Regions from separate parts of the Bartonella sp. B30(2025) genome, predicted to be linked through region 2. Evidence: predicted binding sites of a transcription regulator. Region 2 holds the regulator's gene; the other holds the start of a gene.
What was found. The regulator HrcA, encoded in region 2, represses chaperone genes, less so after heat shock. The targets are predictions, from matches to a motif close to GTTAGCACTCNCNNNNNGNGAGTGCTAAC.
Positions count from the first base shown of each region.

Region 1: the regulator HrcA is predicted to act here: its motif matches at 4,862-4,890, upstream of groES (co-chaperone GroES).

Region 1 is NZ_CP200034.1:1,075,246-1,083,695, reverse strand. It holds gene hisS (histidine--tRNA ligase) at 1-807, shown strand, start outside; gene V4P55_RS04550 (redoxin family protein) at 960-1,484, opposite strand; gene V4P55_RS04545 (alpha-D-glucose phosphate-specific phosphoglucomutase) at 1,684-3,312, shown strand; gene fumC (class II fumarate hydratase) at 3,330-4,718, opposite strand; gene groES (co-chaperone GroES) at 4,938-5,234, shown strand; gene groL (chaperonin GroEL) at 5,295-6,947, shown strand; gene V4P55_RS04525 (zinc ribbon domain-containing protein YjdM) at 7,355-7,690, shown strand; gene V4P55_RS04520 (NifU family protein) at 8,160-8,450, opposite strand, start outside.
Region 2 is NZ_CP200034.1:1,410,660-1,419,109, forward strand. It holds gene V4P55_RS05995 (alpha/beta hydrolase) at 1-445, shown strand, start outside; gene V4P55_RS06000 (M48 family metallopeptidase) at 488-1,225, shown strand; gene dapE (succinyl-diaminopimelate desuccinylase) at 1,443-2,615, shown strand; gene hemW (radical SAM family heme chaperone HemW) at 2,667-3,860, opposite strand; gene V4P55_RS06015 (non-canonical purine NTP pyrophosphatase) at 3,860-4,507, opposite strand; gene hrcA (heat-inducible transcriptional repressor HrcA) at 4,824-5,894, shown strand; gene grpE (nucleotide exchange factor GrpE) at 6,018-6,677, shown strand; gene thpR (RNA 2',3'-cyclic phosphodiesterase) at 6,785-7,324, opposite strand; partial or broken gene V4P55_RS06035 (HPr family phosphocarrier protein) at 7,516-7,777, opposite strand; partial or broken gene V4P55_RS06040 (PTS sugar transporter subunit IIA) at 7,827-8,223, opposite strand; partial or broken gene V4P55_RS06045 (HPr kinase/phosphatase C-terminal domain-containing protein) at 8,299-8,450, opposite strand, start outside.

The DNA.
Region 1 (8,450 bases), 340 kb from region 2:
ACCAAGGGAGCAGGGCTTAACGAGCAAGATATTGATCGTATTTTGGCTCTAACTGCTGTTGAAGCAAAAACCGCTGAGGAAACAATTGATATCCTTAAAAGTGTGGTTGGTGATCATGGTAAGGGGCTTGAAGGGATCTGTGAATTGGAAGAAATGCAAGCCATTTTTACAGAAAATGGCTATCAAAATCGTATCAAAATTGATCCGTCGGTGGTGCGTGGGTTGGACTATTATACAGGACCGGTTTTTGAGGCTGCGTTACTTTTTGACGTTCTCAATGATGAAGGACAAAAAGTTGTTTTTGGCTCTGTTGGTGGTGGGGGGCGCTATGATGGGTTAGTTGCTCGCTTTCGTGGTGAAAATATTCCAGCAACAGGTTTTTCCATAGGCATATCACGTTTGATATCGGCTTTACAAAATCTTGGAAAGTTACCCGTTAAAGAGGAAATAGGTCCAGTTGTGGTACTGATGATGGATAAAGAACCCGAAGCCATAGCGCGGTATCAAAAAATGGTTATGCAGCTGCGTAATGCAGGTATTCGTGCGGAACTGTATTTGGGAGCATCGGGAATTAAAGCGCAGATGAAATATGCAGATCGGCGCCATGCTCCTTGTGTGGTAATACAAGGGTCACGAGAACGCCAAGACAATAAGATACAAGTTAAAGATTTGGTTGAAGGAGCACGGTTATCTTACGAAATTAAAGATAATCAAACATGGCGCGAAAGCAGACCAGCACAAATAACGGTTGATGAAGATCAATTAGTCAAAACAGTGCAGGATATTTTAGCAATCCAAAGACTGTAAAAATTTGAGCTCTTAAAATACTAAGATTATAAATGTGAAGATTGATGAAGATTATCAGCTTCGCGTCATGAGCTCTAAGCCAATAAAAACGGTACAAACTCATCTTTGCAAATGTAATTTGTACCGTTTAAGGAAGCAATTTTAGTTTAAAATTAACTTTTTAGCGCTTTTAAAACATTTTCAGGTGAAGAAACTTCATAAGGGTCTGTTGTGCAATTGTCTGAAAAACCTTTTTCTTCAAACCATTGTTCTATAACACCATCGTTAATAACAGCCGCATAGCGCCATGAGCGCATTCCAAAACCAAGATTATCTTTAGCAACGAGCATTCCCATTTTACGTGTGAACTCACCTGAACCATCAGGAATTAATTTTACTTTTTTAATGCCTTGCTCTTTCCCCCAAGCATTCATAACAAAAGCGTCATTAACAGAAAGACAGTAAATTTCATCAATGCCAATTTGTTTAAATTCATCATAGAGTTTTTCAAAATTAGGGAGCTGAAAAGTTGAACAAGTAGGAGTAAAAGCTCCAGGAAGAGAAAAAAGAACGACCCGTTTTCCCTTAAAATATGTATCGCTTGTAACATCTTGCCAGCGATAAGGGTTATCCCCACCAACGGATTCATCGCGTACACGTGTACGAAAGATTACACTAGGAACTGTTTTTCTCATCATCATTATGCTCCTGTCTGTTTTTATGAGAATTATATTTTTAAGCTATTTTTTGTTTAAAGGCATATTGTCGAGTACATTTTAAACAATCATATTGCGACGAGTTTGCAAATATTTCACCTTTGCGTCAAGTAAAATTAATAATCGACTTTGGCGGATGTTCATTTTAAAATTAATAAACAAAAAATATAAAGGCGCTTTTATGAACATAACCACAGTTTTAACCAAAGCTTTTGATGATCAAAAATTTGGAACATCTGGTTTGCGCAAAAAGGTACCGGTTTTTCAACAATCTCATTATGTTGAAAATTTTATTCAGTCTCTTTTTAACTGCATTGGTCCTGTTGAAGGAAAGCTCTTTATTCTTGGCGGAGATGGACGCTATTTCAATCAGACGCTTATTCAGATTGTATTGAAAATGGCTGCAGCGCATGGTGTTGCTTGCGTTAAAGTAGGAAGAGGTGGTATTTTATCGACGCCTGCTGTTTCACATCTCATTCGCAAATATCATGCAGATGGTGGGATTATTCTTTCAGCAAGCCATAATCCGGGTGGCCCAGGTGGAGATTGTGGTATAAAGTATAATATTTCCAATGGTGGATCAGCTCCTGATTCTTTGTGTGAAGCTATTTTTGCTGTATCACGATGTCTTTTCTCTTATAAAACAATTGAATCTCCTGACATTGATTTAGAAAAGGAAGGAACAACTTTCTTAAGATCTATGCGGGTTGAGATTATTGATCCTGTGGCTGATTATATTGCTTTAATGCAGGAAATTTTTGATTTTGATTGCATTGCCAAGGCGGTTGCAAAGGGATTAACTTTACGATTTGATGCAATGCATGCAGTAACAGGACCCTATGCACGGGAAATTTTTGAAAAATGTCTGAAATTTCCTGTAGGAACAGTGATTAATGGTATACCGTTACCTGATTTTGGAGGAAGGAATCCTGATCCAAACCTGGTTTATGCCAAAGATCTTTATGATTTATTGATGTCTGATCAAAGCCCTGATCTTGGGGCAGCATCTGATGGCGATGGGGATCGTAATCTTATAATAGGTCGTAAACAATTTGTTAGCCCTTCAGATTCCTTGGCTATTATGGCTGCGCATGCGCACCTCATTAAAGGTTATAAGCAAGGTATTACAGGGATTGCACGCTCCATGCCGACAGGACGTGCAGCAGATTTGGTTGCTAAAAAACAAGGATTGAACTGTTTTGAAACACCAACAGGGTGGAAATTTTTTGCACCGCTTTTAGATACTGGACAAGTGACTTTTTGTGGTGAAGAGAGCTTTAGCACGGGGTCTAACCATATTCGTGAAAAAGACGGTTTATGGGCTGTATTATTTTGGTTAAATCTTTTGGCTGTAACAGGGAAAACAGTGGCACAAATTGTCCAACAGCATTGGCGTATTTATGGGCGCTTTTATACTTCACGTTATGATTATGAAGAGGTGGAAACGCATCAGGCATATGCCATTTTGGAACAATTGCACGCGCAGTTGCCAAAGGCCGGGACTAAAATTGCAGGACTAACAGTCACAAACTCAGATGATTTTCTTTATTGTGACCCTGTTGATCAGAAGATCAAAAAACAGCAAGGAATGCGTATTTTGTTTGAGAATGGCGCACGGTTCGTGGTGCGCCTTTCTGGGACAGGAACAACAGGATCTACTTTACGACTTTATTTTGAGCAGTATGAAAGTGATCCACGCAAACAGACACAAGATCCGCAAATTGTTCTTCAACCTTTACAACAAGCAATGCTTAAATGGTTAAACATAAAACATTACCTTGGGCGCGAACGTCCTGATGTTATTACGTGAATCACTTGTCCTCGTTGTTATTGTGGATGGATCATCTTTTTAGGATCAACAAGTCGATCATAATCTTCTCCAGAAACGCCAGCTTTTATAGCTTCAGCACGCAAGGTTGTATCATTTTTATGCGCCGCTTTAGCAATTTCAGCTGCTTTTTCATATCCAATCTCCGGTGCAAGAGCTGTTACCAGCATGAGAGAGCGTTCCATGAGAGAGTGAATATGGATACGATTAGCGCGTAATCCTTGAATGCAATGCACATCAAAAGAGCGCATGCAATCTCCAAGAAGCGTAATAGATTGCAAAACATTATAACCAATCACAGGTTTAAAAACGTTAAGCTCAAAATGTCCTTGGCTTGCAGCAAATGTTACACTGGTATGATTTCCAAAGACCTGACATGCCACCATAGTCATTGCTTCACACTGTGTGGGATTGACTTTTCCTGGCATAATGGAAGATCCTGGTTCGTTTTCTGGAAGGCTTAGTTCACCCAATCCGGAGCGGGGACCAGATCCCAAGAATCGAATATCATTAGCAATTTTAAAGAGGTCAGCAGCTAACGCATTCAGGCTTCCATGGAAATATGTTAAGGCTCCATGATGTGCAAGCGCTTCAAATTTGTTGCTAGCTGTTTGAAAGTGTATTTTTGTTAATTCGCTGATTTTTTCAGCAAATGCAACGTCAAAGCCTTTTGGTGCATTCAGTCCTGTGCCTACAGCTGTTCCTCCTTGAGCAAGCATCTGAACATCAGCAAGAGAATCTTCGATGCGCTTGCGATCGGCTTGCAGTGCAGCGCGGTATCCTGAGAACTCTTGTCCTAAAGTAAGTGGTGTTGCATCTTGTGTATGGGTACGACCGATTTTTATAATATCAGCAAATTCTTCTTCTTTTTTTTCAAAAGTTTTAATAAGAGCATCAAGAATAGGAAGAAGGTGTTGGCGTGTTTGTAGTGTGGTTGCAATATGCAGCGCTGTAGGAAAAGAATCATTCGACGATTGGCTCATATTGACGTGATCATTGGGGTGAACAGGAGATTTGCTGCCTAATTTCCCTCCCAAAAGCATGTTTGCATAGTTGGCGATAACTTCGTTCACATTCATATTGCTCTGTGTACCAGAACCTGTTTGCCAGACAGAAAGTGGGAAATGCTCATCAAGTGCACCGGAAAGCACTTCATCTGCAGCAGTAATGATTGCTTTGCCTATGTTTTGAGGAAGCTTTCCTTTTTCCATATTCACAAAAGCAGCTGCTTTTTTGATGAGGCTTAAGGCATAGATGATAGTAAGAGGTTGTTTTTCTATACCAATATTGAAATTATGCAATGAACGTTCAGTTTGTGCTCCCCAATAACGGTCTTGACGTACTGAGATCGTTCCAAAGCTATCAGTTTCCTGACGTGTTTCAACCATGATAAAATCCTTTTATGTTCATTGGCTATAAACAGTAGATAACGTAAAATAGAAAAAGGAAGCAAGAGTTTGCAGAGGTTAAAGTAAATTATTTGTGGCAAATCCTTGACATCGGAAAATAGTGATTTTATATTTCAGAGCATATTAGCACTTCTCACTGAAGAGTGCTAACAAGGACTTAAGATTAATACAATTATATTAAGTTTGAGGATGTTAAACATGGCTAACATAAAATTCCGCCCACTTCACGATCGTGTCGTTGTTCGTCGGGTTGAATCTGAAAGTAAAACTGCTGGTGGGATCATTATTCCAGATACAGCAAAAGAAAAACCTCAAGAAGGTGAAGTTATTGCTATTGGTAATGGAGCACTCGATAATAATGGAAAACGTGTGCCTTTAGAAGTTAAAACAGGAGATCGTATCTTGTTTGGAAAATGGTCTGGAACTGAAGTAAAGATCGATGGTGAAGACCTCTTAATCATGAAAGAATCTGACATTATGGGAATTTTGGGATAATCCAGTCTCTTAAATTTTTGCATTTTGTACTATTTTAATACAACTCCAAGGAGAAGTTAAATGGCTGCTAAAGAAGTCAAATTTGGCCGTGAAGCGCGTGAGCGTTTGGTACGCGGTGTTGATATCCTTGCTAACGCTGTTAAAGTAACGCTCGGCCCTAAAGGTCGTAATGTTGTGATTGACAAATCATTTGGTGCACCTCGCATTACAAAAGATGGTGTATCCGTCGCAAAAGAAATTGAACTAGAAGATAAGTTTGAAAATATGGGCGCACAAATGTTGCGCGAAGTTGCTTCGAAAACAAATGATATCGCTGGTGATGGAACAACAACAGCAACTGTTCTAGGACAGGCTATTGTGCAAGAAGGTGTGAAAGCTGTTGCTGCTGGTATGAATCCAATGGATCTGAAGCGTGGTATTGATGCTGCGGTTGACGAAGTGGTCGCAAGTCTTTTCAAAAAAGCAAAAAAAATCCAAACTTCAGAAGAAATTGCGCAAGTAGGAACAATCTCTGCTAATGGTGCTGAAGAAATCGGTAAAATGATCGCTAGTGCCATGGAAAAAGTGGGCAATGAAGGTGTTATTACTGTAGAAGAAGCAAAAACGGCTGAAACTGAGTTAGAAGTCGTTGAAGGAATGCAATTCGATCGTGGATACCTTTCTCCTTACTTTGTAACAAATGCTGAGAAAATGGTTGCTGACCTCGACGATCCTTACATTCTCATTCACGAAAAGAAATTATCTAATTTGCAATCTCTTCTTCCAGTACTTGAAGCTGTTGTTCAGTCTGGAAAACCACTTCTTATTATTGCTGAAGATGTGGAAGGTGAAGCTTTGGCAACTCTGGTTGTTAACAAATTGCGTGGTGGTTTGAAAATTGCTGCTGTGAAAGCTCCAGGATTTGGTGATCGCCGTAAAGCAATGCTTGAAGATATTGCAATCTTGACATCGGGTCAGGTTATTTCTGAAGATGTTGGTATTAAATTAGAAAATGTCACTTTGGACATGCTTGGTCGTGCAAAGAAAGTGAATATTTCTAAAGAAAATACAACGATTATTGATGGTGCTGGACGCAAAGCTGAAATTGAAGCTCGTGTAAACCAGATTAAAGCACAAATCGAAGAAACAACTTCTGACTATGACCGTGAAAAATTGCAAGAAAGACTTGCTAAACTTGCTGGTGGTGTTGCTGTTATCCGTGTTGGTGGTGCAACAGAAGTTGAAGTGAAAGAAAAGAAAGATCGTGTTGATGACGCCCTGAATGCAACACGTGCTGCTGTGGAAGAAGGTATTGTTGCTGGTGGTGGAACAGCCTTGCTTCGTGCTGCAAATACATTGACGATTAAAGGAAACAATCCTGATCAAGAAGCTGGTATCAATATTGTCCGTCGTGCTCTACAGGCACCAGCACGTCAAATTGCAACCAATGCAGGTGAAGAAGCTGCGATTATTGTTGGAAAAATACTTGAAAATAATTCAGACACATTTGGTTACAACACTGCAACAGGTCAATTTGGTGATTTGATTTCTTTCGGAATTGTTGACCCAGTGAAAGTTGTGCGTTCTGCCCTTCAGAATGCAGCCTCAATTGCTAGCCTTCTCATTACAACAGAAGCTATGGTTGCTGAAGTTCCCAAAAAAGACACTCCAATGCCTTCAATGCCAGGTGGCGGAATGGGTGGAATGGGCGGAATGGGTGGAATGGATTTCTAAGCCCTTCGGTCTATAATGGTTAAAGAAAACGGGTCAATCGACCCGTTTTTTTTTATAAAATGTTTCTTTTTATCCATTTTATGATGACGTATAAAACGCACTTTTGAAGATGTGCTGTCATGCAAAAAGTAGATTAAAAAAAATACAATGATCATTATGCTATTATTATATTGTAGCTTTTTTATTTTGTGGAAAATGGCACAAGTGAAAACAATTTTTGTTCATGACAATAAAAAATCCGTTCGATAACAGCGAAGGTGAATATCTTTTTTATTCTCTTAATAAAAAATTTTGTGTTTTCAGAATATTATACTTTAAGAGTATCTTGCTTTAACAATAGACAATCAGCACTTCTTGCTTTATGACCGCTTACATAAATGACTGTTCTTGGATAATAAGGTAAATATATGAACCAATATCCTAAATGCCCTCACTGTGGTAGCCTTTATACTTATGAAGAAGATGATAACTTTGTATGTCCTGAGTGTGCACATGAGTGGCCACAAAAAGTTGAAAGCTCTTCTATTGCCGATGTTGTTTATGATGCAAATGGTAATGTTTTGACAAACGGGGATAGCGTTATTGTGATAAAAGATCTTAAAATAAAGGGCGCTGCATCCGTTTTAAAAAGTGGCACTAAAGTAAAAAATATCCGTTTAGTAGATGGTGATCATAATATTGATTGCAAAATTTCTGGGATTGGTCAAATTGGCTTAAAATCAGAATTTGTTAAAAAAGTTTAATTGCTTACAATTTTATATGTGCATCCACCTTTGCAAATTTTGCAAAGTGAATTTGCAAAATTTGAGATTTGTTTTATCAAAAAAATTGTCGTTCAGCTTTTTCAAGGAAGTTATCAAGACGATTGTCGCGATACGATTGTAGTGGAATAGCTTTTTATCTTATGTCGCTGTATCCATAGAGAATTTGTTTCATGCTTGATAAAATTGGCTTTTATGGGCATTTTGTCAGATCTCATCTTTGTTTATTGTGGGATCATTTTAGCATTTAAAATTTTCTGATCAGGTGCTGTATAGATCTTTCATACATGTTTTTAAGTCTTCAATTGAATAGAAGATCTACACAAGATACCTGTTTATTAGTGGGATTGCTTCAATATTTTAAATTTTCTGCATCAGAAGCTCTAAAGGTCTTTCATATCTCTCTTTAAATACTGCAATGAGATAGAGATAACTGACACAAAGTCTTCGTTTACTGCGGCATTGCTTCAACACCTAAAACTTCTGGAATAAAATGCCGTAAAAGGTTTTCGATACCATGTTTCAGTGTTGCGGTTGAAGAGGGACATCCAGCACAAGCTCCTCGCATATTAAGGTAAACAATACCATTTTCAAATCCGCGGAAAGTAATGTCTCCACCATCATTGGCAACAGCTGGGCGAACACGTGTTTCAAGAAGTTCTTTAATAATTAAGACAGTTTCGAAGTCTTTTTCGTCATAAAATTCTTTTTCAAGCGCATGAGCTTGTGCTTTTGTTGTAGC
Region 2 (8,450 bases):
GCTAGCTATAATGCTAGCGCAAAAAAATAAGATGCTTGCTGGTATGGTATTGATTGCACCAGCTCCTGATTTTACGCAAACATTGATAGAGCCAGTACTGGGGCCAGCAGAATGGAAAATTTTGGAAGAAAAAGGATATATTGAACGGCCTGCTGTGGATGATGAAGAGCCTATGCCCTTTACAAAGATGCTTATTGAAGATGGCCGGGACAATTGTATTATGGAAGGATGTATTGATGTTGGATGTCCAATTCATATTTTGCAAGGAATGCAAGATGAAGTTATCCCTTATCAACATACATTAACTTTGCTTAATCATTTGCCCTTGAATGATGTAGCATTGACACTTGTGCGTGATGCTGATCATAGATTTTCACGTCCGCAAGATTTAGATTGTCTTGAAACGGTTTTGCGGTCATTAATTGACCGAATAAATGCAGGATGAAAAGAGTGAAATTTTCATTAATGATAAAAACATAATAATTATATGATGATTCATAAACAACGCTTTATTCTTTCTGATCGTGTTGTGCCTTTACTAGTGCGTGAAGACAAGCGTGCGCGCCGTTTTATATTGCGCATTGAGGCTGGTGGTAGAGGAATTTGTGTAACAATACCCCCGTTGATGAGCTCCTGTTCCGTTCAGAGGTTTATTGAAAAACACCGGTCTTGGATTGAGACGCGCCTTACCTCTATACAAGCCTCTTGTGAAAGTCCGTATCTTAAAGATGGTACGATGATTCCTTTCTTAGGTGTTGCGCATATCATAAAACACAAAGCAGGACGCGGAGTGACAGAAATTATTGCAGATGATATGGGAGAAGAGCCAAAAATTATTGTTTATGGGCAATCAGAACACTTACCAAGACGTATTGCTGATGTTTTAAAAAAACAGGCTGCATGTATTATAACACCGATGGTGATAAATTACGCGCGTAAAGTAGAGCGTAAAATTAAATCAATTTCTTATAAAGATATGAAGAGTCGTTGGGGATCTTGTTCAACAGATGGATGTCTTTCTTTTTCTTGGCGTCTTGTTATGGCCCCAAAGGATATTGTGGAATATGTTGTTGCGCATGAGGTTGCCCATCTTATTGAAATGAATCATGGACCAAAATTTTGGACTCTTTGTGAAAAGCTTTATCCTAAAAGTAAAACGAGTCGTATTTGGTTAAAGAGAAATGGTCATATGCTGCACGCAATTCATTTTCGTTCACATCCTTAAAAATGTAAAAAAATTTTGAATAAAAGCAATATCTTATAAAATTATTTATTTTACAATTTGAGTGCTTCACTTTATAATAAAAAACCTATTAAAATTTCAAAATGGGTGGTCTTTTTTTTTGAGATTATCGGGTATCTTAAATGTTTTTGCTTTATCTTCTTTGTAATTCAGCTTAATAATTTTTTATAATTTTTAAGTTTCAATTGAAAGAATGCTCATGTCTACCCTTACAGATCCTGTTCAGCTATTACAGGAGCTTATTCGTTGTCCTTCTGTTACACCTCATGAAGCGGGTGCTTTATCAACTTTGGAACAGTTTTTAAAAAAAATAGGGTTTAGTGTTGAGCGCCCTATTTTTACGGATAACAATACGGAAGCTGTTGAAAATCTTTATGCAAAAATGGGGAAAGATGGTCCCCATCTTATGTTTGCTGGGCATACGGATGTTGTACCACCAGGTCGATTGGAAAATTGGACATATCCTCCTTTTGAAGGTGTAATCAATCAGGGAAAACTATACGGGCGAGGTGCTGTTGATATGAAAGGTGCGATCGCATGTTTTGTTGCGGCACTGGTTCGTGTTCTTGAAAAACAGTCCATTAAAGGAATGGTAAGCTTTTTGATCACGGGTGATGAGGAAGGCCCTGCAATTAACGGTACAGTAAAACTTTTAAAATGGGCAGAGCAAAAAGGTGAAAAATGGACTGCAGCTCTTGTCGGAGAGCCAACAAGCGTAAAAACTGTTGGTGATGTTATCAAAATTGGACGTCGTGGTTCAATATCCGGTATTATTACGGTTAAAGGGATTCAAGGACATGTTGCTTTTCCCGAGCGCGCAGCCAATCCATTACCTTTGGCAGGTAAGCTTATCCAAGCATTGATACAAAATCCCTTGGATCAAGGAACAAAGAATTTTCAACCCAGCAATTTGGAATTAACAACTATTGATACAGACAATCCCGCAGTGAATATTATTCCAGAGCAGACAGTAATTCGTTTTAACATACGCTACAATGATCTGTGGACAAAAGAAACGCTTATTGCGGAAATCGAAAAGCGTCTCGCTTTTGTACAACCTAAAAATAATAGCGATCAATTGCCTTGTTATCAGCTTGAATGGGTCCAAGGTTTAGGCGGTGTTTTTCTGACTAAAAGTGAAAAACTCATTAAAACTTTGTCAAATGCGATTGAAAGCGTGACAGGAAATAGACCAGAATGCTCAACTTCGGGGGGGACTTCAGATGCGCGGTTTATTAAAGATTATTGTCCAGTTGTTGAATTTGGTTTACCAGGGCAGACTATGCACATGGTGGATGAGTATGTGACACTTGACGCAATGGAGAGTCTTACTTCTGTTTATGAGCGCTTCATTATTGATTTTTTTGCATAAATGAACAAGCAAATGACTCTTTTGTGGTGGAAGGTTGGATTCATAGGGACTTCAGTTTGCCAATTGGCTAATAATATGGTCAAGAACAACGCGTCCTGTGGTTGTGGCTTTTAAGCGTTGATTTCCTATCATTTCTACCAGACCTTGTTGTTGTAAATCGATAAGTTTTTTTATTGGTAAACCATTAGAACTTAAGTTTTCATAACGCGTCAGATCTAAACCTTCTGAAAGACGCAAACCCATAATAAGCATTTCATTTGCTTGTTGCTCTTTTGTTAAATGTTCTGTTTCAATACAGCCGTGCCCTATTGTTTCTACCAATTCAAGCCAATTTTCAGGATGTTTTTCATTGATTGTGACACAACGCTCATAGGTTTGAGATGAAGATGTTTTTGAAGAGATAGGGGAATGATTCGTTTGACACTTAATAAAGCGTCCATGTGCCCCTGGACCAAAACCTGCATATTCATGATAGCGCCAATAAAGAAGATTATGAGCTGATTCAGCTCCAGGAATTGCATGATTTGAAATTTCATAAGCTGGAAGCCCATGCATAGTGGTTATTTCTTGGGTGAGATGATACAAATCTGCTGCAAGCTCTGATGCAGGAAGGATAAGCTTTCCTGCGGCATGAAGTCGTTTAAAGGCAGTTCCTTCTTCTATAGTTAATTGATAAAGAGAAAGATGGTCTGCGGCTAAATCAATAGCTTGAAAAAGTTCGCATTTCCATTGTTCCAGTGTTTGCTCAGGGCGAGCATAAATTAAATCAAAAGATAGGCGTGGAAAAATTTTTCGTGCTAAAGAAATAGCGGAAAGAGCTTGCTTTACATCATGGAGGCGACCAAGCTTTCGCAGTGCTTTGTCATTGAGTGCTTGTATGCCTAAGGATAAGCGATTAACACCTGCTGCGCGGTATCCGCGAAAGCGTTCTGCTTCTACACTTGATGGGTTGGCTTCTAGTGTGATTTCAACTTTATCATCGATTGTCCATTTTTTTGCAATAGCTTGCAGCAAGGCATAAACCGTCTGAGGCGTCATAAGGGAGGGTGTTCCTCCACCGATAAAAATGCTCGTAATATGGCGTGGTCCTATTTTATGATATTGTGTTTCCATTTCGCGTTCAAAGGCCGTTACAAAACGAGGTTGGTCAACCCCATTTACACGAACATGTGAATTAAAGTCACAATAAGGGCATTTGGCTGCACAAAACGGCCAATGAATGTAAATTCCGAAAGATTTATTTATCATAGTGCTAAAAGATTTTCTGCAAAAAGCTTAAAAGCACGCGCGCGATGCGAGAGGGGTAGGGTTTTATCATTGAGTTTCCATCCGTGCTTTTGTTTCGTTGACATTTCACCAAAAGTATTTTCATATCCATCAGGTACAAAAACCGGATCAAAACCAAATCCTTTATTTCCGCGTGGAGGCCAGATTAATGTGCCCTCAACGTTGCCACGGAAATAATCTGCATAACCATCAGGCCATGCAATACAGATGACAGATATAAATCGGCATGTTCGCTGGCTTTTTTCATGTGCTTTGGCTTCTTGAAGCTTATCTTCTATTGTTTGCATAGCTTTTAAAAAATCACGTGTCCCGTCTGGTTGAAGTGCCCAATTAGCTGTATACACACCAGGTGCACCGCCTAATGCATCTACTTCCATGCCAGAATCATCAGATAAGGTGGGAAGTCCTGTACTTTTTGCAGCTGCAAAAGCTTTGATATAGGCATTTTCTTCAAATGTTGTTCCTGTTTCTTCTGGTTCAGGTAAACCAAGTTGTTTTGCTGATTGTGTTGTTATACCAAAAGGAGCGATCAGTGTGGTAATTTCACGCAATTTGTCATCGTTATGTGTGGCAATAACGAGTTTTTTTGTTGTTATATTTCTCATATAAATTTCTCCGAAAATGAAAAGGAAGGTCGCTTTTGTTGCGCTTAAAACTGAAATAAATATATGATACGGATCTTAACAGATTTTATGAGACATGATTTTTTTTACATATTGTCTGATATTGAGCCAAAATAAGATCTTTGTAATTTGATAAAAATCATAATTGGAAAGATACATAGAAGCACTTTTCTTTCTAATGGTGGCATTTTTTGTTATAAATATGCTATATGCTTTTGCACCATTTTAGACTATTTGAACAGATTTTAGCAAAAATTATATAAGAAGAAAGTATTTTAAAAGCAGTGAAACAATTATCATGAAGCGTAAACCTATTGATGATGAATTAAAATACCTTGATCAGCGTTCGCGTGATATTTTTCGTCATATCGTTGAAGCTTATCTCAATGATGGTGAGCCTGTAGGGTCACGAAATCTTTCTCGGCTTTTGCAACAAACACTATCGCCAGCAACAATTCGTAATGTGATGAGTGATCTTGAGCATCTTGGATTGATTTATGCACCTCATGTATCTGCAGGACGAATGCCGACACAATCGGGTTTAAGGTTTTTTGTTGATACATTTATGGAAGCAGGTGATTTGCCAACCGAAGAGCGCGAAAGTATTGAAAATCAAGTCAAGGAGGCTGATCATACAAAATCTGTCGAACATTTTCTTATCCAAGCCAGCCAAGTTCTTTCAGATCTTTCACGTGGGGCAGGACTGGTTTTATCGACAAAACATGAAGGAATATTAAAGCATATTGAGTTTGTGCGTCTTGATGGAGAGCACGCCCTTGCAGTTTTAGTAATGCAACGAGGTCAAGTTGAAAATCGCATTGTTCAATTGCCAGAAGGTGTTACCCATGCACAATTAACAGAAGCAACCAACTTTCTTAATGCGCACATTCAAGGACGCACATTGCGTGAAGCTAAAGAAGAAATTGCTCGTTTATGTTCAGAAACACGAGCTGCCCTCGATGATTTATCTCATTATCTTGTTGAAACTGGGTTAGCTCTTTGGGGAGGAGAAGATTCTGATCATAAAATACATCTTATTGTTCGTGGACGGAGTAATTTGCTTGAAGATATAAAGGCAAAAGAAGATTTAGAGCGGTTGCGGCATCTGTTTGATGATCTTGAAACGCGGGAAAGCATGGCGCAATTGCTCGATTTGACGGATGAAGGTTCAGGAGTTCGTATCTTTATTGGTTCAGAGAATAAATTGTTTTCGCTTTCTGGTTCTTCGCTGGTTGTGGCACCTTACTGTGATGCACAACAAAGAATTATTGGTGCTTTAGGGGTTATTGGACCAACGCGGCTTAATTATGCAAGAATTGTTCCTCTGGTCGATTATACCGCTCAGCTTGTATCGCAGTTGTTGCGTTAAAACGTCAGAAGGATATTTTTATTATAAATGCTCATTGTGTTAAGATTTGTAAATATCCCTTGATTTTTTTCTCTAAAATTTCAATATCGAGGGTAACAAATCTTATGAAGGAAGAGAATTTTTATGTCTGATGAAAAAAATAAATTTACTGATACTTCGTTTGAAAATCACGATTTAAAAAATTCAGCTGATCGCAATAAACTGAAACAATCTGCAGATGAATTTTTGAAAATGCATAAAGAAGAAGTACGTAACGATACAGAAAAAGAAAATGAGGTTACTGATCCTCTAACTGCTTTACAAGACGAAAATAAAGAATTGAAAGATCAGCTTTTACGTCTTGCTGCAGAGATGGAAAATCTGCGACGCCGTACTGTGCGAGATGTAGCTGATGCAAAAGCTTATTCAATTGCTAGTTTTGCACGAGATATGTTATCGGTTTCTGATAATCTTAATCGTGCTTTAGAGGCAATTCCAGAAGGTGCGAGGGAAAATGATGCTGGTTTAAAAACCTTAGCTGAAGGGGTTGAAATGACCGAGCGTGCAATGATGGCTGCATTAGAGCGTCATGGGGTAAAAAAAATCCATCCAGAGGGACAAAAGTTTGATCCTCACTTTCATCAAGCTATGTTTGAAATTCCCAACACCAATGTGCCAGATAATACCGTTCAACAAGTTGTTCAGGCAGGTTATATTATTGGTGAGCGCGTTTTACGTCCCGCTATCGTTGGAGTAGCGAAAGGGGGAGCAAAAGAAACTTCTACTGAGTCTAATCCGACATAAATGTAACATCAATACAACCTGGATGTCAGATTATAGCATAGCACGCAGCTCTGCATTTTCAAAACAGTTCATCAGAGTAAATTTTTAAGGTCGTTTTAAACACCCTTTCATGCTTGAAGTGCCCAGCTTCCCCTCACAATATAAGGAACATTATCGTCGGGGGAAGGAGATGAAAATAAAACAAAATGATCAATATTAAAAGAAGAAAGTGCAAAGTCACTCCGCAAAGACATATATGAAGCGATATCTTCAGGATTGGCGTCGCACAAAGCTGCAATAGTGATGTGTGGAGTGAATTTTCTTGTATCAGGAGGCAATTTTAAGCGTTCTCTAATAGATTGTATTTGCTCGTGTAAAGAGTTAAGAGCTTCACAAGGTTCAATACGAACAATAAGAGAACCGGGAATGGTTTCTGCATCAAAAACTTTGGAATTAAGAGTGCGTAACTGAAAAGGAGGAAGTTTTATTGTACTAAAGGCACAAATGAGCTCATCTGCTACAGCGCATTCAACTTCACCAAAAAAATACAAAGTGATATGAAAATTTTGCGGGTTCATCCACCGCACTTGAGGCAAGCCATTTTGCAATGATATAAGAGACTGCGTTGTTTGTTGAGGAATTTGAAGTGCACTAAACAGACGTAACATCATAAGACTTCCTTATCAATTAAAAGACGTTACTGCAAATGAAACAGCAAGGACAGAGAGTAGTAAATTGTTCTACTAAAAAAATGATGTTGCAAATAAATAATGGCTAAAAAATGGATGCCATAATCAAAATTACCATTAAAAACTCTTTTATATCATATATTTGATAAAGGTATTTTTTATAGAAATTTTTAACTTTCTTCCCCAAATTTATCTTTAATGAGTTTTTCAAGAGCGTCTGTTGCTTCTGGTCCTGAAACGTGAATAGTGACGTTACAACCAGCTAAGGGCTTCTAACATCATAAGTTCCATAATTGATAAGCCGACAATGATTTTTTCGTCTTTTTCAACTTCAACAATAGCATTAAACTTATCAACTATTTGTGCGAATTTTGCAGAAGCTCTTGCATGCAACCCAAGTTCATTACAGATATTGAGGTGGCAGCGTAATATATGTGAAGAGTGTTTTTAGGAAACATTTGTATTTAATTATCCGTTAAAATTACGTTGGTGTACTGATATATTTGCGTCCTGCTTCTTGCGTGGCTTTTAAAGCTTCTGATAGTGAAATATTAGGGCGTTGACGAATAGAAATCAATTTAATGAGCATAGATAGATTTACATCTGATATCCTTTCAATATGTCCTTTTTTAATCACAGAAATAGCTATATTTGATGATGTTCCACCAAATGCATCTGTTAATATTATTACACCTTGATTCGTATTTGTGGAAAAAACTGTAGCTATGATATCTTTCCGGCGCTGGTCTAAATCATCATCGGGATAGATGCATATTGCATATTGTTGTGAATTTTTCTTGTGTTCTAACAACATGTTCTACAGCATGTAGAAACTAAACAGCTAATCTACCGTGCGTTACAAGCACGAGTCCAATCATTTTACAAAGCTAAGGGAAATTTTCAAAAAAAGTAAAAATAATAATTTTGTATTTTTTGAAAAGAATTAGACAGATTTATGCCTCTTTTTCTAAAAAGAAATGCTCTTTAATGGACTGACAAATGATTATACAATCTGCTTCATGCAAACTAGAGAGTTTTAAAAGGAGAATGTGTAAATTGCCAAATTTAAAAGTCTGATTTGTTGAGAATCGCTCATATTCAGGAC